Regions from separate parts of the Saccharopolyspora tripterygii genome, predicted to be linked through region 2. Evidence: riboswitches for the same ligand, from Rfam matches in the RefSeq annotation. Region 2 holds a riboswitch; the other holds the start of a gene.

Region 1 (11,597 bases), on a different contig from region 2:
GGCCAGTAGACCCGCGAACTCGCCCTGGCTGCCCGCGTTGGGCTGCAGGCTGACCGCGTCGTAACCGGTGACCTCCGCCAGCCATTCCTGCAGGTCGGAAACCACCTTGAGCAGTCCCTCGGCGTCCTGGGCGGGCGCGAAGGGGTGCAGCGAGGAGAACTCGGGCCAGGTGATCGGCTCCATCTCGGCGGTCGCGTTGAGCTTCATCGTGCAGGAACCCAGCGGGATCATGCTGCGGTCCAGCGCGATGTCCTTGTCCGAGAGCTGCCGCAGGTAGCGCAGCAGCGAGGTCTCCGAGCGGTGCGTGCGGAACACCGGGTGCGTCAGGTACTCCGAGGTGCGCGCCAGGGCCGAGGGCAGCGCGTCTGCGGTCTCGGCGTCGAGCGCGTCGACCTCGCCCGCGCTGACGCCGAAGGCCTCCCACACCGCGGCCAGGTGGGCGCGGGTGGTGGTTTCGTCGCAGCTGATGCCCACGTGGTCGGAGTCCACCCGGCGCAGGTTGATGCCGCCGCGGCGGGCCGCCGCCAGCACCTCGTCGGCCCGACCCGGAACCTTGGCGAGCACGGTGTCGAAGAACTCGCCGTGCACGACCTCCACGCCGCCCCGGCGCAGCTGCTCGGCGAGCACGCTGGCCATCCGGTGCGCGCGGGTCGCGATCGCCTTCAGCCCGTCCGGACCGTGGTAGACCGCGTACATGGACGCCACGACCGCCAGCAGGACCTGCGCGGTGCAGATGTTGCTGGTGGCCTTCTCGCGGCGGATGTGCTGCTCGCGGGTCTGCAGCGCGAGCCGGTAGGCCTGGTTGCCCTCGGTGTCGACGCTGACGCCGACCAGACGGCCGGGCAGCTGCCGCTCCAGGCCCTTAGCCACGGCCATGAACCCGGCGTGCGGGCCGCCGAAGCCCATCGGGACGCCGAAGCGCTGGGTGCTGCCCACGACCACGTCGGCGCCGAGATCGCCGGGCGAGCGCAGCAGCGTCAGCGCCAGCAGGTCGGAGGTCACCACGACCTTCGCGCCCCGCTCGTGGATCTGCGCGATCAGCGCCTCGGGGTCGTGCACGGCGCCGGACGCGCTCGGGTAGGACAGCAGCGCGCCGAAGAACTCGCCCTCGGGCAGCTCACCGGAGCTCAGGTCGGCCACCACGATCTCGATGCCCAGCGGCTCCGCGCGGGTCTCGATGACGGCGATGGTCTGCGGCAGCGTGTCGGCGTCGACCAGGAACCGCGGCGACTTGGACTTGCCCGCGCGCCGCACCAGGGTCATGCCCTCGGCCGCCGCCGTCGCCTCGTCCAGCATCGAGGCGTTGGAGACCTGCATCCCGGCGAGGTCGGCGACCATGGTCTGGAAGTTCAGCAGCGCTTCGAGCCGGCCCTGCGAGATCTCCGGCTGGTAGGGCGTGTAGGCGGTGTACCAGGCCGGGCTCTCCAGCACGTTGCGCAGGATCACCGGCGGCGTGACCGTGCCGTAGTAGCCCAGGCCGATCATCTCGGTGTGCGGGCTGCAGCGGCCGGCGAGCTCGCGCAGCTCGGCGAGCGCCTCGGTCTCGGTGGCGGGCTCCGGCAGCGCCAGCTGCAGGTCACCCTCGCGAATGGTGTCCGGGACGGCCTTCTGACCCAGTTCCTCCAGGGAGCCGACGCCGATGACGTCGAGCATGCGGGCCAGTTCGGCGGGCATCGGCCCGACGTGGCGGTCAGCGAACGGCCTGCCGTGCTCCAGCGCGGCCAGAGGAATGCGGTCGTGCGTCGCGTCGGTCATCGCCAAAACCTCAATCTTCGCGGCGAACAAAAGGGCGGCAGCGGTTGCTGCTCTCCCCCTCTGTCACTGTTCGCGCTACGAACGCCTGAGAGCTTCACCCGGCGGGACCGGGCTTGCACCGTCGGCGGGGCCCACCTGGAGGTGTGCCCTCTTTCCAGAGGTATCTCGCCCGTGCGGTCCATGTGGCCTGAGAGGTTGTCGGGGAGAGTTGCTCCTTCGGCGCCGGTCCCTCAACCAGGACCGGACTCTCCCGCACGGGGTCGACGATGGCGCTCAGAGTACCCGATCAACAAGGTCTATCGAGCCATCAATGTCGCCTACCGCACACATGGCGGCCGGCGGTCGTTCAGCCGGTCTCCGCCTGGCGGTCGCGGCGGCGGGCCGCGAGCTCGTCGTTGATCGCCGACTCGATGTTGACGCCACCGTCGGCGCGCTCGGCCGGGAACTCGTGGATGGTTCCGCTGATCTCGCGCATCGCACCGCTGACCGCGATGCCGAACACGCCCTGGCCGCCCTGGAGCAGATCGACCACCTCCTCGGCGGAGGTGCACTCGTAGACCGTGGTGCCGTCGCTGAACAGCGTCAGCTTCGCCAGGTCCGACACGCCGCGCTTGCGCAGGTGCTCCACCGCGACCCGGATGTTGTGCAGCGAGACCCCGGTGTCGAGCAGGCGCTTGACGACCTTGAGCACCAGGATGTCCTTGAACGAGTACAGCCGCTGCGAGCCGGAGCCCGCCGCTCCTCGTATGGACGGGCCGACCAGCTTGGTGCGGGCCCAGTAGTCCAGTTGCCGGTAGGTGATGCCCGCGATCTGGCAGGCCGCCGGCCCGCGGTAACCGACCAGCTCGTCCGGGGCAGAGGCGTCGGGGAACAGCTCACCCTGCTCCGCAGCATCCGAACTTGCTGCTTCCTCCACCACGCCTGCCTCCCCTCGTCCGGCCCGAAGCCGACGACGACGATCACCAGCGCCCGGACCGTTGGCGATCCGGGGCCGCGAAGCCGTGTACCGGCTGAATCACACCGGGGCAATTCGCGTACGTCCGAAGGTATGCCCGCTCAGCAGGCGGGTCAACGCGACGCGCGGACCGCGCGCGCTCTCGATCCCGGTGCGACGGATCCGGCCCCCGGGTGCTGTGAGCAACCGGGGGCCGGAGTGGTCTGTTCAGCGCAGGAGTCCGCCGCGGGGCTCAGGTGTCGGCACCGCGGAAGTCCTCCGGCGAGACGGAGTCGAGGAACTCGCGGAACTTCTCGACCTCGTCCTCCTGCTCGTCCGGGATGATCAGTCCCGCCTCCTCGAGAACGGATTCGTCGGCGTGGATCGGCACTCCGATGCGCAAGGCCAGCGCCACCGAATCGCTCGGCCGCGCGGACACCCGCACGTCCCCGTCGAACACAAGCTCGGCGAAGAAGGTGCCCTCCTGCAGGTCGGTGATCCGCACCTGCTCCAGGTCACGCCCCAGGGCTCCGATGACGTCCTTGAGCAGGTCGTGGGTGAGCGGCCGCTGCGGCCGCACGCCCTGCTGCTCCAGCGCGATCGCGGTGGCCTCGACCGACCCGATCCAGATCGGCAGGTAGCGCTCACCATCGGACTCGCGCAACAGCAGGATCGGCTGGTTGGCTGGTAGTTCAACTCGCACGCCGACGACGCGCATCTCACTGCTCATCGTCACATCGCCTCCTCCAGCGCGCCGTAGCGTGACATCCCCGTCGAGGGTCCCGCACCGACGCCTCCGACGCTACCCGCGATACGGCGGACACGCCCTTCCATCGGCGGTCCGAGCGGACCACCACCATCGCGGTCGTTGAAGTCGGGGCCCACGGCCCGGACCGCTGGCGAGCTCGTCGTTGAGCATTACCAGCACGATACACCGCGCAGAGCCTCGCCGAAGTCGTCGGAAGGCCCTGCTGCGCGGTGAAAACCGCTCGTGGCCCCGGGAAATTCCCGGCCGGGAGGAGCGCCTCCGCACGCAGGCGGCGCAGCTGCCTCATGCGTCAGCGGGGCGACGCCTCACGGCGCCGCCCCGCTGACGGGTGTGAAAAGCCCGGTTCGACGGCCTCAGCGGCCGCCCTGGCCCCCATCGATCGGCCCGGTCAGGAACACCAGGCGGAACTTCCCGATCTGGACCTCGTCGCCGTTGGCCAGCACCGAGGTGTCCACCGGTTCCCGGTTCACGTAGGTGCCGTTGAGGCTGCCCACGTCGACCACCACGAAGTCGTTGCCCTCGCGGCGGAACTCGGCGTGCCGCCGGGAAACCGTCACGTCATCCAGGAAGATGTCGCTGTCCGGGTGCCGGCCTGCGCTGGTGGTCTCCCGGTCGAGCAGGAACCGCGAGCCCGCGTTCGGGCCGCGCTTGACCACCAGCAGGGCGGAACCTGCCGGCAGCGCATCGACCCCGGATGCGGAGGCGGGTTCCGGGGCCGCGCTCTCGGTGCTCTCCTGCTCCGAGAGGAAGGGCCGGAAGACCGAGGTGGTCTCCGGTGACTGCTCCGGCGGAACGTCGCCGAAGCCGCTGTTTTGGCTCACCTGAGCTCTCCCTTACGCGGATAGATCGTGCCAAGTATGCGCCCAAGGTACCGTGCCTGGACAGCCTCGGAACCAGCGACTCCCGTCATCGTCCCACGACGCGGCCGGTCCAGACGATCATCCCTGGTCGATCAGGTTCTGGTAACCCTCGGCGTCGAGCAGACCGGCCAGCTGGTCCGGGTCGGCGAGCCGGACCTCCACCATCCAGCCCTCCCCCGCGGCGTCCGAGTTGACCAACTCCGGCTGGTCCTCCAGCGCGGGGTTGCCTGCCGTGACCTCACCGGTCACCGGGGCGTAGAGGTCGGAGACGCTCTTGGTCGACTCCACCTCGCCCATCGACTCCCCCGCGGCGACCTGCTGCCCCACGTCGGGGAGCTGCACGAACACCACGTCGCCGAGCTGCTGCTGGGCGTAGTCGGTGATGCCGATGCGCACCGTGTCCTCGCTGATGCGCTGGACCCATTCGTGCTCTTCGGTGTACTTGATCTCCGGGGCCGCCACGGTGGTCCCGCCTTTCGTCCGCTGTGTGCAAGATGCCGAGTGATCGGCGCGGCGAGCGTATTCACCGGCCGCCGAAAGCCGCAAGACGACGCGCAGCGCGATCAGGTGCGTGCGCGGGTCCCGCGCACGGCGGCGATGACCTGGGCCAGGTAGAGCACGCCCGCCCACAGGTACAGCGCGCCGCCCCAGGCGGTGAAGGCGTAGGCGATCGGGCGCACCACGTCGGCCCCGGTGAAGTCGTCCTGCACCAGCAGGAGCAGGGGGAACGCGTACATCAGGCAGAAGGTGGCGGCCTTGCCCAGGTAGTGCACCTCGGGCGGCTCGTAGCCGTGCCAGCGCAGCACGGGCAGGCACAGCGTGAGCACGACGTCGCGGACCACGAGGGCGACGGCCATCCACCACGGGATGACGTCGCGCAGCACGAAGGCGATCAGGGTGGCCACGATGTAGAGCCGGTCGGCGGCGGGGTCGAGGAGTTCGCCGATGCGGCTGTACTGGTTGAGCCAGCGGGCGAGCTTGCCGTCGAGCCAGTCGGTGGCGCCGCTGATCACCAGGACCAGCAGGGCGAGCAGGTCGGCTTGCGGTCCGAGCAGCAGCCAGAGGAACACCGGCACGCCGGCCAGGCGGATCACGCTGAGCAGGTTCGGCAGCGTCCACCACGGGTCGGCCCAGACGTCGCGGGCGACCTCGCGGATCCGGTCCAGGCCCGGATCTCCCGGCCCCGGGTGGTCCAGCTCGCCCTCGGCCCGCGGCCCGCTCGTGGTGTTTTCCGTGGTGCGCTCGGCGTCCTGCACCACGAGCCTCCCCTGAATGGTTGTGCGCACGGCCCCGCAACGGGTGCACACCTGTGCATCCTGACCGGATCAGGGTCTCATATCGCCAGCGCAACCCACTTGGCGGCCAGCCGGAGCCGGGACACCCTGCGCCGCAGGAAGACACACGTGCGGCTCAGCCGCGAGTGCGGCTCCACCCCCGGCGGCACAACTCGGCATCGGTCAGGAACCGGGCTCGGCCGCGATCGTCCACGCCCGCCCAGCGGGCGCCCGCGGTTCCCTCTCGGACGTAGGAGTGGCCGCCGCTCCAGACCACGCTGCACGGCGCGGTGGGAAGGTCGTTCGGCTCTTCGACGGTCGCCAGTGCCCTGGGAGGCTGTGCCGGTTCCATCATGCTCATATTTCGTAGCACCTCCGATTCATTTGTCGGCGCGGGACACCTGGGTGTTAGCCCGGCCATCGGCTCGACACCGAGTGTGGGGCCTGGAAGTCGTGCCAGCGCGCCGGAAACGCACCCGCTGCGCCCAGCGGCGGCGCGGCGTCGCCGAATGCGCATGCGGATGCAGCGCGACCGAACTCCCGCTGACCGGTCCGGCCGAACGCGTTCGCTCATGACGAACGCGTTCGGCCCAGGACGGCCGCGGGCAGCTCTGGCGCGAAGATCGGATCTGGGGTACGACACAGGCGTTGTCACAGCGGACGCGGGAGGTAGTCGGTCGATGGGTGAGTACGCGGAGAACTACCAGCGGAGCCTGACCGACCGCGAGGGTTTCTGGCTCGACGCGGCGCGCGCGATCGACTGGGACCGCGAGCCGACCCGGGCGCTGGACGACTCCGCCGCCCCGATGTACCGGTGGTTCCCGGACGGCGAGCTCAACACCTGCTTCAACGCGCTGGACCGGCACGTGCGCGACGGCCGGGGCGAGCAGCCCGCGCTGATCTGGGACTCGGCGATGTCCGGTGTCGTGCGGACCTGGACCTACCGGGAGCTGCTGGACCGGGTCGCCCGCTTCGCGGGTGCGCTGCGGGCGCAGGGCGTGAACAAGGGCGACCGGGTCGTGCTCTACCTGCCGATGATCCCCGAGGCCGCGGTCGCGATGCTGGCGTGCGCGCGGATCGGGGCCGTGCACTCGGTGGTCTTCGGCGGCTTCGCGCCCAAGGAGCTCGCGGCCCGCATCGACGACGCGCTGCCCACCGTCATCGTGGCGGCGTCCTGCGGCCTGGAGCCCAACCGGGTCGTGGAGTACAAGCCGATCGTCGACGAAGCGCTGAGCCAGACCGAGCACCAGCCCGGCAAGGTCATCGTGTTCCAGCGCGAGCAGGCGCGAGCCGAGCTCGGCCCGCGCGATGTCGACTGGGAGGACGCGGTGGCCTCGGCCGAGCCGGCCGACTGCGTCCCGGTGGCGGCCACCGACCCGCTCTACGTCCTCTACACCTCGGGGACCACGGGCAAGCCCAAGGGCGTGGTGCGCGACAACGGCGGGCACGCGGTGGCGCTGCGGTGGTCGATGACCAACATCTACGACATCTCACCCGGCGAGGTCTTCTGGACCGCCTCCGACGTGGGCTGGGTGGTCGGCCACTCCTACATCGTCTACGCGCCGCTGCTGACCGGGGCGACGACGGTGGTCTACGAGGGCAAGCCGGTGGGAACCCCGGACGCGGGCGCGTTCTGGCGGGTCATCGCGCAGCACCGGGCCAAGGCGCTGTTCACCGCGCCGACGGCGCTGCGCGCGATCAAGCGCGTCGACCCGGACGGCGCGCAGCTCGCCGAGCACGACATCTCCTGCCTGGAAACGCTGTTCCTGGCCGGTGAGCGGCTGGATCCGGAGACCTACCACTGGGCGGCCGAGAAGCTGGGCGTGCCGGTGATCGACCACTGGTGGCAGACGGAGACGGGCTGGCCGATCTGCGCGAACCTGCGCGGGCTGGAACCGATGCCGGTCAAGCCGGGTTCGCCGACGGTGCCGGTACCGGGCTACGAGATCGAGGTGCTGGACCAGGCGGGCAACCCGCTGCCTCCCGAGACCGACGGGGCGATCTGCCTGAAGCTGCCGCTGCCGCCGGGCACGCTGCCGACGTTGTGGGGCGACGACGCGCGTTTCCACGAGTCGTACCTGTCGCGCTACGAGGGCTACTACCTCACCGGCGACAACGGCTACGTCGACGCCGACGGGTACGTGTTCGTCATGGGCCGCACCGACGACGTGATCAACGTGGCGGGTCACCGGTTGTCGACGGGGTCGATGGAGGCGGTGCTGGCGGCGCATCCCGCGGTGGCCGAGTGCGCGGTGATCGGCGTTCGCGACGAGCTCAAAGGCCAAGTGCCGCGCGGGTTCGTGGTGCTCAAGTCCGGTGTGGACATCGCACCCGAGACGCTGCGCGACGAACTGGTGGCTGCGGTGCGCGACCAGATCGGCCCGGTGGCGGCGTTCCGCGACGTCTCCGTCGTCGACGGGCTGCCCAAGACCCGCTCGGGCAAGATCCTCCGCAAGTCGATGCGCGAGATCGCCGATCGCGGCGACACGAACGTGCCCTCCACCATCGAGGACCCCTCGGTGCTCGACACCCTGCGCCCGTCGCTGCGCGGCGAGGGCTGACCCCTACCGCCTGCGGATCCCGTCGAGGAGGAAGGCGGTGCGGCGGTCGTAGTCCTCCCGGCGGGGACGAGGACCGTGCTTGAGCGCGAGCGCGTTGTCGTGCACGAGCGCGCGCAGGTCGTCCGCGGTGAACTCCGCGCGCACCGCGCCCGAGACGCGGCCCGACGCGATGAGCTCGTCGTTGATCTCGCTCCCGATCCGGCAGATCTCCACCAGGCTCTGCGCCTCGGGGTACACCTGCAGCAGGGCGTCATTGGCGGCGGGCTGGCGGTGCTGGAGATCGCGGATCGCGGTGAGGTAGTGCGCGACCCGCTCCCAGGGATCGTCGATGGCGCGCGTGCGGTCGATGATGTCGCGCAGCTCGACGGAGACGACCTCTTCGATGACGGCGTCGATGAGGCCGATCCGCCCGCCGAACCGGTTGAAGATCGTCGCCTTGCTCACGCCTGCCGCCTGGGCGACCTCCTCCAGCGGCACGGTGAGGCCCCGCCCCTGGAAGGCGTCGATCGCGGCGCGCCGGATCTGGTCGGCGTTGCGCCGGGCGTCGGCGCGCAGCCGTGGTGTTGAAGGCGCTCCACCGCTCATCCCAGCACCGTCCCTCGCCGTCGCGACCCCAAGTTGACTCGGTCGGTCATCTTACCTACGGTCGCGACCAGAACGAAAGTGACCCAGTTGGTCAACTTAGCGAGCGGAAGGGCAGGACCATGATCGTCGTCACCGGTGCCACCGGGGGGTTGGGCGGCGCGACCGTCGAACACCTCCTCCAGCGCCTGCCCGCCGAGCGGGTCGGCGTCAGCGTCCGCGACCCCCGCAGAGCCGGTCACCTCGCCGACCGCGGAGTGCGCGTGCGGCGGGGCTCCTACGAGGAACCCGCCTCACTGCGGGACTCGTTCGAGGGTGCGGACCAGGTGCTGCTGGTGTCCGGCAACGACCCGACGGCCGATCTCGTCGAGCTGCACGGCAACGCGATCGAGGCCGCCGTCGCCGCCGGCGTCCAGCGGGTGATCTACACCGGCCAGCACGCCGCCACCCCGGACAACCCCTACCCGGCGTCGCAGATCCACGTCGCCACCGAGGCCATGCTCGCCGACTCCGGGCTCGCCTGGACGTCCCTGCGCAACGCCGCTTACGGCCCGCTGGACGTGGTGCTGGGCCCGTGGTCGCAGACCGGGGAGGTCGCTCAGCCCGCCGACGGCCCGGTGCCCTACACCGACCGCGCGGACATCGCGGAGGCGACGGCAGCCGTGCTGGCCGGCGAACACCACCGCGACGGGCCGGTCACGCTCACCGCTGCGACCGCCGTCACCTTGGGCGATCTCGCCGAGATCACCTCCGAGCTCACCGGTCGCGCCGTCGAGCGCGTCGTGGTGGACGACGAGCAGTGGATCGCCGACGAGGTCGCGAACGGCACGCCGCCGGAGGCGGCCGAGTTCATGCTCAGCTGGCACCGGGCGACCCGCGCCGGGCACTTCGCGCACACCGACCCGCTGCTGCCCGAACTCCTCGGACGACAGCCCCGCACGGTCGCCGAGCGGCTCGCGGAGGCCTTCACCGCGTGATCCGCGCCCGACTGCGCGGGTACGGCTAGTCCGTTACGTCCGTTCGGGCGCTTCCGCGGAGTGTTTTGGTCTATACCTTTATGGTCACCGTTCCCCCGAGAATGGAGCCACGACGATGAGCGCACGACCCCGATCGAGGGCGGCGAGGGCCGGAATGGCCGTCGTCGCCGGAGCTCTGCTGGCCGCCGGAACAGCGGTTCCGGCAGGCGGTGATCCCGCACCCCCGGCCTCCGCGATGGACACCATCGTGCCCGCCCCGGAGTCGGTGACGCCGAACCCCGCTGCGGACTTCGAGCTCTCCGAGCAGACCGCGATCCTGGCGCCCGGCGAGGCCGCCGGGGTCGGCGAGTACCTGGCCGGCGTGCTGCGGCCCTCGACCGGGTTCCCCGTGCCGGTCAACCCCGCGCTGGCGGGCACCGGTGACATCGCGCTGGCGCTGGACGGCGATCCCGCGCTCGGCCCGGAGGGCTACCGGCTGCAGGTCGCCGACGACGCGGTGCAGGTGCACGCCACGAGCCCGGACGGGCTGTTCAACGCCGTGCAGACGCTGCGGCAGCTGCTGCCCGCGGGCATCGAGAGCGCGACCGCGCAGCCCGGCCCGTGGACGATGCCCGGGGGCGAGATCACCGACAAGCCCCGGTTCGGGCACCGCTCGGCGCAGCTCGATCCGGCGCGGCACTTCTTCACCGTCGACATGGTCAAGCGCTACATCGACCAGATCGCCAAGTACAAGATCAACAAACTGCACCTGCACCTGACCGACGACCAGGGCTGGCGGCTGCAGATCAACAGCTGGCCGCGGTTGACCGAGGTCGGCGCGCAGACCGAGGTCGGCGGCACGCCGGGCGGGTTCTACACGCAGCAGGACTACAGCGAGATCGTCGATTACGCCGCCTCCCGGCACATCACGGTGATCCCCGAGCTCGACATGCCGGGCCACACCAACGCCGCGCTGTCGTCCTACGCGGAGCTCAACTGCGACGGCGTCGCCCCGCCGCCCTACACCGGCATCGAGGTCGGGTTCAGCTCGCTGTGCGTGAACTCCGACATCACCTACACGTTCGTCGAGGACGTCATCCGCGAGCTGGCGGCACTGACCCCCGGCCCCTACCTGCACATCGGCGGCGACGAGGCGCACTCCACCACCGACGAGGACTACGTCGCCTTCATGTCGAAGGTGCTGCCGCTGGTGGAGAAGTACGGCAAGAAGCCGCTCGGCTGGCACGAGTACGCCAAGGCCGCCCCGGAAGGTGACGCGGCACTGCAGTTCTGGGGCACCACCAACGGCGACCCGCTGCTCAACGAGGGCATCGCGCGCGGCAACAAGGTCCTGGCCTCGCCGGCGAACAAGTCCTACATGGACATGAAGTACGACGAGAACACGCCGCTGGGCCTGCAGTGGGCCGGTTTCATCGAGGTCGCCGACGCCTACGGCTGGGACCCCGCCGACCACCTGCAGCTCCCGGAGGAGTCGATCCTCGGCGTGGAGGCACCGATGTTCAGCGAGACCCTCGAAACCTCGCAGCACATCGAGTTCATGGCCTTCCCGCGCCTTCCCGCCATCGCCGAGCTCGGCTGGTCGCCGAAGAGCACCCACGACTGGGAGTCCTTCAAGACCCGCCTGGCCGACCAGGGCCCCCGCTGGCAGGCAGCGGGCCAGGACTTCTACCGGAGTCCCCAAATCCCCTGGACCGAGTGACCACCACCCCGCACTGGCGGGTGCCGGCGACCTCGCACGAAGCGTCGCCGGCTCCCGCCAGGCAGGGGTGATTCGATTTTTCGCGCGAGATCTGAGCAGAACTCGCTGAGCCGGGCTTTCGCACCCGGGTGAGTGGGAAAGTTCAGGTTCGCGGGAAAGCCCGAATGCTGGGGGTCGGGGTCAGGA
Region 2 (11,597 bases):
GGAGGTGCGCGGAGCGTGGGTGCGCAGCGTCTGGCGGCGAAGTCCGCCCCTGCGCCCCGGAAAACCGGATAGCTCGGTGATCAACTGCTGGTGCGCCGCCTGCCACACCTTGCAGGGCCAGGGGCGGCGGCGGAGCGTGCCCCGGCAGGACGGGCAACGTCCACCGGAGTCCGGCTCGTGGTCGTCTAACAGCGTTTTGAGGGCTTCGGTAAAGCGATAGAGCTCCGTCCGGGCAATCGGTAGCAGCACTTCGGGAGCGTCTTCGCCCACTGCTCGGTCCAGGGCGTCGAGCCGGTCGAGAACAGCCTTGCGCAGTGCCGTGTCCGTCACGTTTATCTCCCACCCGTCAGCGCGTTTTCGTGCATCGGAGTTTCCGGCGGACGGCAGCAGATGATCAGTCACCCGTCGTTACTCCGATGGGTGACATCGGCATCGAGAGTTCACGCCTGCACGGCCACTCGACCAGACTCACCCCATCGAGTGGTTATCGATTCGGCTGGAAATTGGCGGCGAAGCTCTCGCTCACGTCGTCGGCAAACCGGCGATCTTGGCCTACACTGAGAGTGGCGGCCTGCTCCCGGTGACCCCCAGGCTGGTTGAGCGGGCCGCCCCTATTCGCCGTTTTGAGCGCCTTTCCCATTCTCGGGCATGTCGGGTTTATTCGCATTCTCGCTAAAGTTGGGAATCAACCAATTCGAATTCAACCCGGTGCAAATTCCCAGGCCTGACGCTGCGGCCTCGTGCGCAGGGGAACCTTCCTGTCATCGGGAGAAAAGCGGGCTGCGAGGAAGGGAGCCTTCCTCGCAGCCCGTGGCGCGAACAACCCGGGAACGAATCAACCCAGGACGTCGCCCAGCGGCAGAGGAGTGCGGCCGTGGGCCTCGGCGACGGCCCGGTTGACCAGCTTCCCGTCGTGGGTGTTGAGACCGCCGGCCAGAGCCGCATCCGCGCGGCAGGCGCGCTGCCAGCCGGCATCGGCGATGCGCAGCACGTAGGGGAGGGTCACGTTGGTCAGCGCGTGCGTGGAAGTGGTGGGCACCGCGCCGGGCATGTTCGCCACGCAGTAGAAGACCGAGTCGTGGACCTGGTAGGTGGGCTCGTCGTGCGTGGTCGGACGGGAATCGGCGAAGCACCCGCCCTGGTCGATGGCGATGTCGACCAGCACGCTGCCCGCCTTCATCTCCGAGACCAGGTGGTTGGACACGAGCTTCGGGGCCTTGGCTCCAGCGATCAGCACGGCGCCGATCACCAGGTCCGCCGAGCGAACGGCCTGCTCGACCGCGTAGCGGTTCGAGGCCACCGTGCGGATCTGACCGTGGAAGTCCCGGTCGATCTCGCGCAGCTTGTCGACGTTGGTGTCCAGCAGCTCTACATCAGCACCCATTCCCAGGGCCACGCGAGCCGCGTTGAGGCCGGCGACGCCGCCGCCGATCACCACCACGCGTGCCGGGTGAACTCCCGGCACTCCGCCCGGCAGCACGCCGCGACCACCGCTGGGGCGCATCAACGAATGCGCGCCCACCAGCGGCGCCAGACGCCCGGCGACCTCGCTCATGGGGGCCAGCAGCGGCAGCCCGCCGCCTTCGGTCTGGACCGTCTCGTAGGCGATGCCGGTGATGCCCGATGCCAGCATCGCGTCGGTCAGGTCAGCCGACGCGGCCAGGTGCAGGTAGGTGAACAGCACCTGATCCCCGCGCAGGCGCGGGTACTCCTGCGCGATCGGCTCCTTGACCTTCAGCACGAGGTCGCCTTCGGCCCACACGTCGTCGGCGGTGGCCAGCACCTTCGCGCCTGAAGCGAGGAAGTCCTCGTCCGGGATGGATGAGCCCGCACCCGCACCTGCCTCGACGAACACGTCGTGACCGCGGGCCGTCAGCTCGTGCACACCGGCCGGGGTGATCGCGACCCGGTACTCGTTGTTCTTGATCTCGCGAGGCACTGCGATCTTCACGGTGGGGTCCTTTCGTCGTGTGAGAACAACGATCGGACGACGTGACGCACGGCGCATCATTTCCACAGCATGAGATGAGGCGGGGGTGTTTGTTCTGCCAGCACAACGTCCGTGCGTGCGGGCGGACTGGGGCAGGAGTGGCAGATCGGTTCCCATGCTCGCGACCGCGACGGTTCGCTCACCGGCTCACCCGTGCTGCGCCCACCTCTCGGTCAGCAGCTGGACCAGCAGGGCCGACCGGACGTCCGGGTCGTCGAGGTCGACGTCGACCAGCTGCCCGATCCGCTTCATCCGGTACCGGAAGGTGTTCGGGTGCACCTGGAGCTCGCGGCCGGCTTGGCGGGGGTCGCCGGGATACCGCAGCCACGCGTGCAAGGTCGCTTGGTACTCGGTGCCCTGCGCGCGATCGTGGCCGCGCAGCACCGTCAAGGGTCCCAACGTCGCGGCGCCCGCATCAGCGGCGGCCCCGGCCATCCGACTGAGGACCAGCAGGTGCCACAACTCCTCGTAGATCGCGACCCGTTGCTGCACCAATCCAGTGCGCAGGAGGCCGATCAGCTCATCGGCTTGGGCTCGGGACTGCGGCACGTCGGTGACCGGCACGGAGGTTCCCACGGCTACGAGCGGGCGAGGGGAAAGATCGTGGGAGGTCAACGCCTGACGCAGCTCCGGCCAACCGCCGCCGCGCGCCCGGTCGGGCACCAGCGCGTACAGCACGGTGCCGACCTCCGTGACCAGCGGTCGCCGCCCGATCCCGCGCGTGATCCACTCCCACATCGCCAGCCGCTGCCCCTCCGCCGGTTCTTCGGAGGCGGCCATCTCGATGGCGATCACGCGGTGCTCCTCGTGGGGGACCGCCAGTTCGTTGGCTGCGGCACGCCAGCCCTCGCTGCCGTCGAGCACCAACCGCACCTGCTCGGCCGATCGTCGCCGCTGCACGTCGGCGACCGCCCGCCAGCGCAGCAGCTGCAGCGCCACCAGCGGTGCGGTGTCGGCGAACGCGGTCGCGCGTTCCTCCGAGACGGGGCCGGGCACCACCGCCCACATCGAGCCCAGCAGCTCGCCGCCCATCCGGATCGGCATCACCAGGCGCGGCAGCGTCCCGTCCTGCTGAGCGGGCACGAAGATCGCCGAGCTGCCCTTGGTGAGCTGGCGGAACGTGCCGCGGGCGCGGAACTTCGCGAGCACGTCGTCCGGCTGCTTGCGGCCCATGATCGTGGAGATCCGCGCCGGATCGGTCAGGTCTTGCCGGGCCGAGTAAGCCAGCACCTGCGAATGGGCGTCCTCGACGGTCACCGGCGCGTCCACGACGTCGGCGACCGCGTCGGCTAGGCGGAACAGGTCCGCGACGCCGCCCCCGCTCTCCTCCGCCTGCCTGATCCCGCCTGCCAAGGCCGCGCGGATCAACCACACCAGCTGCGCCCAAGCGGTGCCGGGGCGAACCTCCACGAGGGCGACATCAGCGGTGCGCACGGCCTCCACAACAGCGCTCTGCACCGACACGGGCGGCTTGAGCAACACCGCGGCCGCGCCCTGCTCGCCGCAATCGCGCACCAAGCGCATCGCCTGCTCGGCGTCGTTGACACCCACCCCCAGCACGAGGTCACCGCCTGCGGCGGTCGTGGGCTGATCCGGTTCGGCGATGACCACGTCGCCGGCGATCGTGTTGGGCTCCGGGCTGAACACCGTGCGCAACAGGGCCGGGCCCACCCGCTCCACCAGTGCCCGGATGTCGAGCATCGAAGGGGCCTCCTCGAGGCAAGGACGTGCCGGCAGAGATCACATGTGCATTGACAGTCTCGCTGGCCCGTTTATCGTTGCTGAGCAAATCGACAATCGCATACCGGCCATCGACCCCGTGCGGGAGAGACTCTGCCAGCAGTGCAGGGCGCCGAAGGAGCAACACTCCCCAGCAAACTCTCAGGCACCCATGACCGCTCGGGCGAGGCGACTCTGGAAAGCGCTCGTCGACGTCGACGAAGCCACCCACGGTGCAAGCCGCTCCGGCGGCGAAGCTCTCAGGTTCCGCAACAGAGGGGGAGGCCCAGCCGAAACCGGGGCGCAACGGCCCCTCCAACAGCTACGGAGCCTCCCTCATGTCGCTGCCCGCGAACCTGTCCTACACCGAAGAGCACGAGTGGATCGAGGACCGGGGCGAGATCGTTCGCATCGGCATCACCGAGCACGCCGCCAGTGCCCTCGGTGACATCGTCTTCGTGCAGCTCCCCGACACCGGCGACAAGATCGAATCCGGTCAGGCCTGTGGTGAGCTCGAATCCACCAAGTCCGTCAGCGACCTGTTCGCGCCCGTCACCGGCGAGGTCGTGACCATCAACGAGTCCGCTGTGGACGACCCCGCCGTGGTCAACTCCGACCCCTACGGCGAAGGCTGGCTGATCGAGGTGCGGGTCAGCGAGACCGGTGCGACCCTCACGGCCCAGCAATACGCCGAGTTGATCAACGAGTAGCCCGGGGAACCCGGAACGAGGCGAGGCGATCAATGACGATCGGTGTCTTCGACCTGTTCTCGGTGGGGATCGGCCCGTCCAGCTCGCACACGGTGGGACCGATGCGCGCAGCGCAGCGGTTCACCGAGAGGCTGCGCGAGAACGGGTCGATCTTCAAGGTCAACAGGGTCAAAGCGGAGTTGTTCGGGTCCCTTGGCGCGACCGGTCATGGTCACGGCAGCCCGAACGCGGTCCTTCTCGGTCTGGAAGGGCATCGCCCGGAGTCGGTGGATCCGGTGGCGGGTGCGCAACGGGTCGGCGAGATCGAGGGGAGTGGTCTGCTGCGGCTCGGCGGAGACCACGTGCTGCCCTTCGACAGCGCGCGAGACCTGGTGCTGCACCGGCGCAAGTCGCTGCCGGAACACCCCAACGGCCTGCGGTTCACCGCCACCGGCAACGACGGCGGCGAGCTGGATTCTGCCGTCTACTACTCCGTGGGCGGTGGCTTCGTCGTCGACGAGGGCGCGGTCGGTGCGGACCGCGTCAAAGCGGATGAGACAGCGGTTCCCATTCCCTTCAACACCGGGGCCGAGCTGCTGTTGCGCTGCGAGGAAGCCAACCTGCCGATCAGCGGCGTGATGCTGGCCAACGAGTTGTCGTGGCGCGAGGAATCCGCGGTGCGGGCGGGCCTGCTGGACATCTGGCGGGTCATGCGGGAATGCGTCGACAACGGATGCGGCAACACCGGCGAGCTGCCCGGTGGTCTGAAGGTGCGACGGCGTGCGGCGGAGTTGGCCGCGGCGCTGACCGATCAGGACGACCCGATGGAATGGGTCACCCTGTTCGCGCTGGCGGTCAACGAGGAGAACGCGGCAGGCGGTCGCGTGGTGACCGCACCGACCAACGGTGCGGCGGGCATCGTGCCAGCGGTGCTGCACTACTACGCGCGGTTCGTTCCCGGAGCCGACGAGGACGGCGTGGTGCGCTTCATGCTCACGGCCGGGGCGATCGGCGTTCTGTTCAAGGAGAACGCATCCATCTCCGGAGCCGAGGTGGGCTGCCAGGGTGAAGTCGGCTCAGCGTGCTCGATGGCCGCAGCGGGTCTGGCCGAGGTCCTCGGCGGCACGCCGAGCCAGGTGGAGAACGCCGCGGAGATCGCGATGGAGCACAACCTGGGGCTCACCTGCGATCCGATCGGCGGGCTGGTGCAGATCCCGTGCATCGAGCGCAACGCCGTGGCTTCGGTCAAGGCGATCACCGCTGCCCGGATGGCGCTTCGCGGCAACGGCACGCACTTCGTGTCCTTGGACAAGGTTATGAAGACGATGCGGGAGACCGGCCGCGACATGAAGGTCAAGTACAAGGAGACCGCGCGCGGCGGCTTGGCCGTCAACGTCATCGAGTGCTGAGGACGCCCGGGGTGAGGATGGGAACCTTCCTGTCACCACCTCGGGCCTCTTCGTAGCTGTGACCTGCGCGGTTCATCTTCCCGACGTCTTCCAAGGGAACAGTTGTGGCCAATTAGGTTGTGCACAACTTAGTTGTGCACTACCGTTTCCGGTGTGACGACGGAATCGGGATCGACGCTGGACCGGCTGCTCTGCTTCGCGCTGCACAGCGCGTCGCGGGCCTTCACCAACCTCTACCGGCCGTTCCTCGACGAGATCGGCCTGACCTACCCGCAATACCTGGTGATGTTGGTGCTGCGGGAGCGCGAGTCGCTGACGGTCAAGGAGCTGGGCGCGCTGCTCAGGCTCGATTCGGGAACGTTGTCACCGCTGCTGAAGCGACTCCAGGCCCGCGACCTGCTCGTCCGCACTCGCAGCGAGACCGACGAGCGGTCCGTTCGCGTGGCGATCACCGAGGACGGGCGCGCCCTGTGGCAGCAGGCGCGCGACATCCCGCAGCGGATGGTGTCGGCGACGGGGATGGACCTGGGTGAGGTCGAGCAGCTGCGGACCACGTTGGAAGCCCTGACGACCACGTTGAACGACGCGGCCAACCGGGTCACCGAGAATCGGGAGACGAAGTGATGACTGTTCTGTACACGGCGGAGGCGACCGCGACGGGCGAAGGCCGCAACGGGCGAACCCGCACCTCCGACGGCTTGGTCGACCTCGAACTGGCCATCCCCAGGGAGATGGGCGGCTCCGGCGACGCGACCAACCCGGAGCAGCTGTTCGCGGCCGGCTACTCGGCGTGCTTCCACAGCGCCCTGCAGCTCGTGGCCCGCAAGAAGAAGCTCGACATCGAAGGCTCCTCGGTCACCGCCGAGGTCGGCATCGGATCGAATGGCGAAGGAGGCTTCGGCCTCAGCGTCGCCCTGGTCGTCGACCTGCCGGGCGTACCCGGTGAGCAGGCTCAGCAGATCGCGGAAGCCGCGGATGCCGTGTGCCCGTACTCCAACGCCGTCCGCGGGAACATCAACATCGACGTCCGCGTCGCCTAAGCGAACAGGACGTACACCAAGCCGGTAGCGCCGGCGAGCATCGCCAGCACCGCTGTCGCGGCGGGCAACCCCCCGCCCGGCAGCGGTGCTCGTGCGCGCAGACGACGCTCGCTGTGCTGGTGGCGGCGCCACACCAGCCACGCCACCAGCCCGCTGACCGGCAAGGTCGCCACAGCGCAGACGATCGCCGCCGTCGCGCTCTGATGCGTGATCAGCTTCAGCAGCACCAGCAGGCTCACGGTGAACGCCAATGCCGTGCGCGACCAGGCCAGCGTCGTGCGCTCGATCTGCAACCCCGGATCCCAGGGCCGGCGCTCGCTCACCTCAGAACCCGGTCACGAACAGCAGCACGCAGGCCGCCACACCGATCAGTCCCAGCCCGTAGCCCAGCGCGGGAGCGAGTCGAGGCGCGGGCAGCGGCTGACCGCGGCGCAAGGCGCGCTCGGTGGCGACCCACCTCGTGAAGGCCGTTGCGCTGCACAGAACCCCGGCCAGGAGCAATGCGATCGCCAGCACGACCCGCAGGTCGCTGGGTTCGGCCGCCACGGCGTTGAGGGCTTCGACGCCCACACCACCGGCCATCAGCGCCAACGCGGTGCGGATCCAGGCCAGGAAGGTCCGCTCGTTGGCGAGCGTGAACCGAGGATCAGGCTCCTCGCCATCTTGGTAGAGCCGCCGCGGCCAGCGCGAGCTCCCGCTTTCGCCATCGGTAGCCATGGCCTCACGTTATCTCCTCCGAATGGCTCAACGAGAGCCAGTGCCCAGTGCAAATCCCAGGCCCGGAGGGTTCGTTGCGGAAGAGGGCTGGACGTTCTCGCGATCACGGGACATCGCGAGCGCGAGCCCTCTGCGCGGTGCGCTGCGAACCGACCCGCTGGTCCCGCCGAGCGGAGCGCTGGCAGCCGATCGACTCCACGGGACCGGAGCCAGCCGGAGTGACAGGAAGGTTCCCATGCGCGGAACCCGCCGTCACAGCGCAGGCGGGAGCTCAGCGTCGAACAGCTCGGGTTTGTGGCCGGTGATCGTCAGGTACCCATCGGCGTCCAGCACGCCGACATCGCCCGTCGGCAGCCAGCCGTCGGCATCGGTGACGGGCCGGATCATGCCGTCGGCCTCCAGGTAGCCGGCGCACACCAGCGGGCCGCGCACCAGCACTTCGCCGTCCGCTGCGATGCGGACCTGGGTGCCGGGCATCGCGCGACCGACCGTTCCGGTGCGGCGCCCTCCCGAGTGGTTCGTGGTGGTGCATCCGGTCGTCTCGGCCAGTCCCCACAGTTGGCAGATCTCCAGGCCGATGCCGCTGAACTGCTCCAGCACGTCGAGATCGATCCGGCCGGTCCCGGTCGCAGGCAACACCGTCCGGCCGAGCCCGAGGCGGGCCCGCGCCCGTTGCGCGTCGCGGGCCGATCTGCGCTGTTCAGCGGAGATTTCGCGAAGCGCGCCCACCAGTCGCGACCACACCGGTGGGGAGGCGATCAGCAGAGCGGGTCTGGTTTTCGGCAGCGTGGCCAGCACGTCCTGATCAGCGCAGAAGTGCACGTGAGCGGCGTCGTGGATCGCCGCGCAGATCCCCACCAGTCGTTCGGTGATCTGGCTGAGCGGCAGGTAGCTCAGCCGCCTCGCGTTCGGCTCTGAACGGGTGAGCTGGTGCAGCGCCGCAGCGGCGAAGCAGAGGTTGCGCTGGGTCAGCACCACGCCCTTGAGACGATCGCTGTCCTCGTTCGGGTAGATGACGGTCGCCGGTGTGCCAGGAGTGATCACGTCGCTCTCGCGCCGGAGCAGCCCGGGATCCGCGCGCACGCGCTCGTCCCCTCGTCTTCGAAGATCCGCCCAGGTGTGGAAGCGGTGATCCGCGCTGATCATCACCGCGTCGTCGAGCACCACCACGTGCTCGATCGTGCTTGCGTTGCGCAGCGCTTTCGCCCATCGCCGCAGCTGATCGCCGCTCTCCAGCACCACCATTCGCGCGCGGCTGTGGGTGGCGATGGCGTGCACCTGGTCCTGGCTCAGCGCGGGATGCAGGGTGCCGGCAACGGCGCCCAGATGCGCTGCGGCGACGTCCGAGAACCAGTGCTCGGTGCGGTTGGACATCATCAGCAGGATCGTCTGACCTCGCTGCAGGCCCAGTGCGGTGAACGCGGCCGCCAGCAGCTCGACCTCCTCACCCGCCTGCTTCCAGGTGAAGGTCCGGTTGGCGTCGGTCAGCGCCGGCTCGTCGGGGAACTGCGCGATGGTGCGGGAGAACAAGCGGGGGATCGTCGTTTCCAGTGCCGCCTCGGCCCAGCCGTCCAAGGTGCTCATCGCAGCCGATCTCCCCTCGCCCCGAACAACGGTTGCGACTGACGCGCGTTGAGGCGATGAAACCTGATCGGGGCGGACCGAAACCAGCGCCGAATGCTGGAACACGTTCCGACGAACCGGTACACCCCGACGGCGTTCCGGAAGAATCAGGCGAAATCAGACGTGGTCGCGGATCACGTCGTTGACCGCGCGCTGGAAGCCGTTGACCAGGACCTGAATGGTCAACGGGCGGAGCTGGTCGGTCACCACGCGCACCCGATCGCGCTCGTTCTCGGGACGTCCTTGCTCGACGTAGGGGCGCAGCACGTTCTCGGCGAACAGCTCGCGCAGCTCGGTCGCGATCTGCGCGGTGTGCCGCTCGACGATTCCCTTGGCCTGCACCAGCATCTGCAGCGGTAGCCCCAGGTCGAGGATCTGCAGGCCCACTCCCAGCATCGCCGGGCTGGGCATCTGCAGCTTGTCCGGATCGTCGAGCCGCTTCAGGATCCCCAGCTCCACCAGGTGCTCGACCAGGTCGTCGTCGAGGTGCCTGCCCGCGCGGCGATCCAGCTCGTGGCGGTCGAGCTCCTCGGCGTGGTCGTCGGTCCACGGCGCGATCAGCGCGCGCTGCAAGGCGAGTTCATCCGGCGAGGAACCTTCCGGGATGCGCTGCAGGTGTCGCTCGATGGCGGACAGCGTGAAACCGAGCGTCTGCAGCTCGCGGATCAGATCCAGTCGCGCGAGGTGTTCAGCGCCGTACAGTCCGAGACGACCGCGCAGACGTGGAGCCGGCAGCAGCCCGCGCGACGAGTAGAACCGGACCGTTCGCACGGTCACTCCGGCACGGGCGGCCAGTTCGTCGATGGTGAGCTCTTCGTCCGCAGTTCGGAGCATGCCGACACGTTACTCCTTGACCGCTGTAACACCAACGATGTAACACTGATTGCGTCATGATTCTTGTGTCGCGTGGCACAGCGTTGTCCGAGGGCTCGGGCTTCCGCGTCGTGGAGAGGATTTTGTCGTGACGGCAACGGGTGGCCCGCTGGCCGGGGTGAAAGTCGTCGAACTCGCCGGCATCGGTCCAGCGCCCTTCTGCGCGATGCTGCTGGCCGACCTCGGCGCGGACGTCGTCCGCGTCGACCGGCCGGGCGTCAGCGGCGACGACGACCTGCTCAACCGCGGCAAGCGGTCCGTGCAGGTCGACCTCAAGCACGAAAGAGGCCCAGAAGCCGTGCTAGCGCTCGCGAAAGAGGCCGACGTGCTGCTGGAAGGCCTGCGTCCCGGTGTCACCGAACGGCTTGGAGTCGGCCCCGACCAGTGCTGGGAGCTCAACCCGAAACTCGTCTACGGGCGCATGACCGGGTGGGGCCAGGACGGCCCGCTGGCCCCCACCTCCGGTCACGACGTCGGCTACGTCTCGCTCACCGGCATGCTGCACGCCATCGGCCGCCAGGGCGGTCCGCCGCAGATCCCGGCGAACCTGCTCGGCGACTTCGGCGGCGGAGCGATGTACCTGGCGGTCGGAGTCCTCGCGGCACTGCTGGAAGCACGCGCCAGCGGTCGCGGCCAAGTCGTCGACGCCGCCATCGTCGACGGAACCGCGCACCTGGGATCCATGCTGTGGAGCTTCTTCGCGAGCGGCGGGTGGAGCACTGAACGCGGCACCAACCTGCTCGACACCGGTGCCCCCTACTACGACGTCTACGAAACGTCCGATGGCGAGTACATGTCGGTCGGCGCGCTGGAGCCCAAGTTCTACGCGGAGCTGCTCGAGAAGCTGGAACTGACAGGAAAGGTCCCAGACCGCGACGACGCCTCGACATGGCCGGAGCTCAGGGAGGCCTTCGCCGAGCGGTTCAAGCAGCGCACCCGCGCCGAGTGGACCGAAGTCTTCTACGGCACCGACGCCTGCGTCGCCCCCGTCCTGTCGATGGCCGAGGCGGAACAACACCCGCACCTGGCCGCCCGCCAGACCCTGGTGCGCCGCGAGGGCACGCTGCAACCAGCGCCCGCCCCGCGCTTCAGCCGCACCCCGAACCCCTCGCCCGGAGCGGTCGCCACTCCCGGCGCGCACACCGAAGAAGTGCTGAGCGAATGGGGCCTTTCCCACGACCTGCTCGACTCGGGCGCCATGCGCTCCGCGCCTCGGTGATCCGCGACGCGAACCACAGACAGATTCGTTCCCACACAGCCACCTCGCGGGATGACGGTGACAGGAAGGTTCCCCTCCTCGCTCCGCCCGCCACGAACCGGAAGGACGCGTGAAGATGCGCAGGGAGTTGTTCGAGCCCGAGCACGAGGCGTTCCGAGAAACGGCTCGGACCTTCATCAACAAGGAACTCGTCCCGCACAACGAGGAGTGGGAAGCCGCAGGTCAGGTCAGCCGGGAGTCCTGGCGGGCCGCCGGTGAGCACGGCCTGCTCGGTTTCGCCGTCGACGACGAGTACGGCGGTGGCGGCGTCGACGACTT

Evidence for each region. A riboswitch is a leader RNA that binds a small molecule or an ion and turns the genes downstream of it on or off. The one in region 2 is predicted to bind glycine.
Region 1: linked by a shared signal. The riboswitch ahead of gcvP (aminomethyl-transferring glycine dehydrogenase) and the one ahead of gcvH (glycine cleavage system protein GcvH) in region 2 are both predicted to bind glycine.

The regions. Positions count from the first base shown of each region.
Region 1 is NZ_BAAGZP010000034.1:54,235-65,831, reverse strand. Features, by position in the region: gene gcvP (aminomethyl-transferring glycine dehydrogenase) at 1-1,755, opposite strand, end outside; glycine riboswitch at 1,920-2,018, opposite strand; gene ACYVF3_RS24135 (MerR family transcriptional regulator) at 2,102-2,674, opposite strand; gene ACYVF3_RS24130 (bifunctional nuclease family protein) at 2,943-3,419, opposite strand; gene garA (glycogen accumulation regulator GarA) at 3,812-4,279, opposite strand; gene gcvH (glycine cleavage system protein GcvH) at 4,397-4,780, opposite strand; gene ACYVF3_RS24115 (CDP-alcohol phosphatidyltransferase family protein) at 4,882-5,577, opposite strand; gene ACYVF3_RS24110 (hypothetical protein) at 5,729-5,947, opposite strand; gene ACYVF3_RS24105 (propionyl-CoA synthetase) at 6,273-8,153, shown strand; gene ACYVF3_RS24100 (TetR/AcrR family transcriptional regulator) at 8,157-8,738, opposite strand; gene ACYVF3_RS24095 (NAD(P)H-binding protein) at 8,858-9,712, shown strand; gene ACYVF3_RS24090 (beta-N-acetylhexosaminidase) at 9,828-11,411, shown strand; gene ACYVF3_RS24085 (phosphopantetheine-binding protein) at 11,592-11,597, opposite strand, start outside.
Region 2 is NZ_BAAGZP010000020.1:256,746-268,342, forward strand. Features, by position in the region: gene ACYVF3_RS17115 (hypothetical protein) at 1-330, opposite strand, end outside; gene ald (alanine dehydrogenase) at 836-1,951, opposite strand; gene ACYVF3_RS17125 (PucR family transcriptional regulator) at 2,138-3,691, opposite strand; glycine riboswitch at 3,803-3,898, shown strand; glycine riboswitch at 3,899-3,995, shown strand; gene gcvH (glycine cleavage system protein GcvH) at 4,048-4,419, shown strand; gene ACYVF3_RS17135 (L-serine ammonia-lyase) at 4,452-5,807, shown strand; gene ACYVF3_RS17140 (MarR family winged helix-turn-helix transcriptional regulator) at 5,961-6,431, shown strand; gene ACYVF3_RS17145 (organic hydroperoxide resistance protein) at 6,431-6,847, shown strand; gene ACYVF3_RS17150 (DUF202 domain-containing protein) at 6,844-7,170, opposite strand; gene ACYVF3_RS17155 (YidH family protein) at 7,172-7,564, opposite strand; gene ACYVF3_RS17160 (AMP-binding protein) at 7,817-9,148, opposite strand; gene ACYVF3_RS17165 (MerR family transcriptional regulator) at 9,305-10,021, opposite strand; gene ACYVF3_RS17170 (CaiB/BaiF CoA transferase family protein) at 10,149-11,279, shown strand; gene ACYVF3_RS17175 (acyl-CoA dehydrogenase family protein) at 11,395-11,597, shown strand, end outside.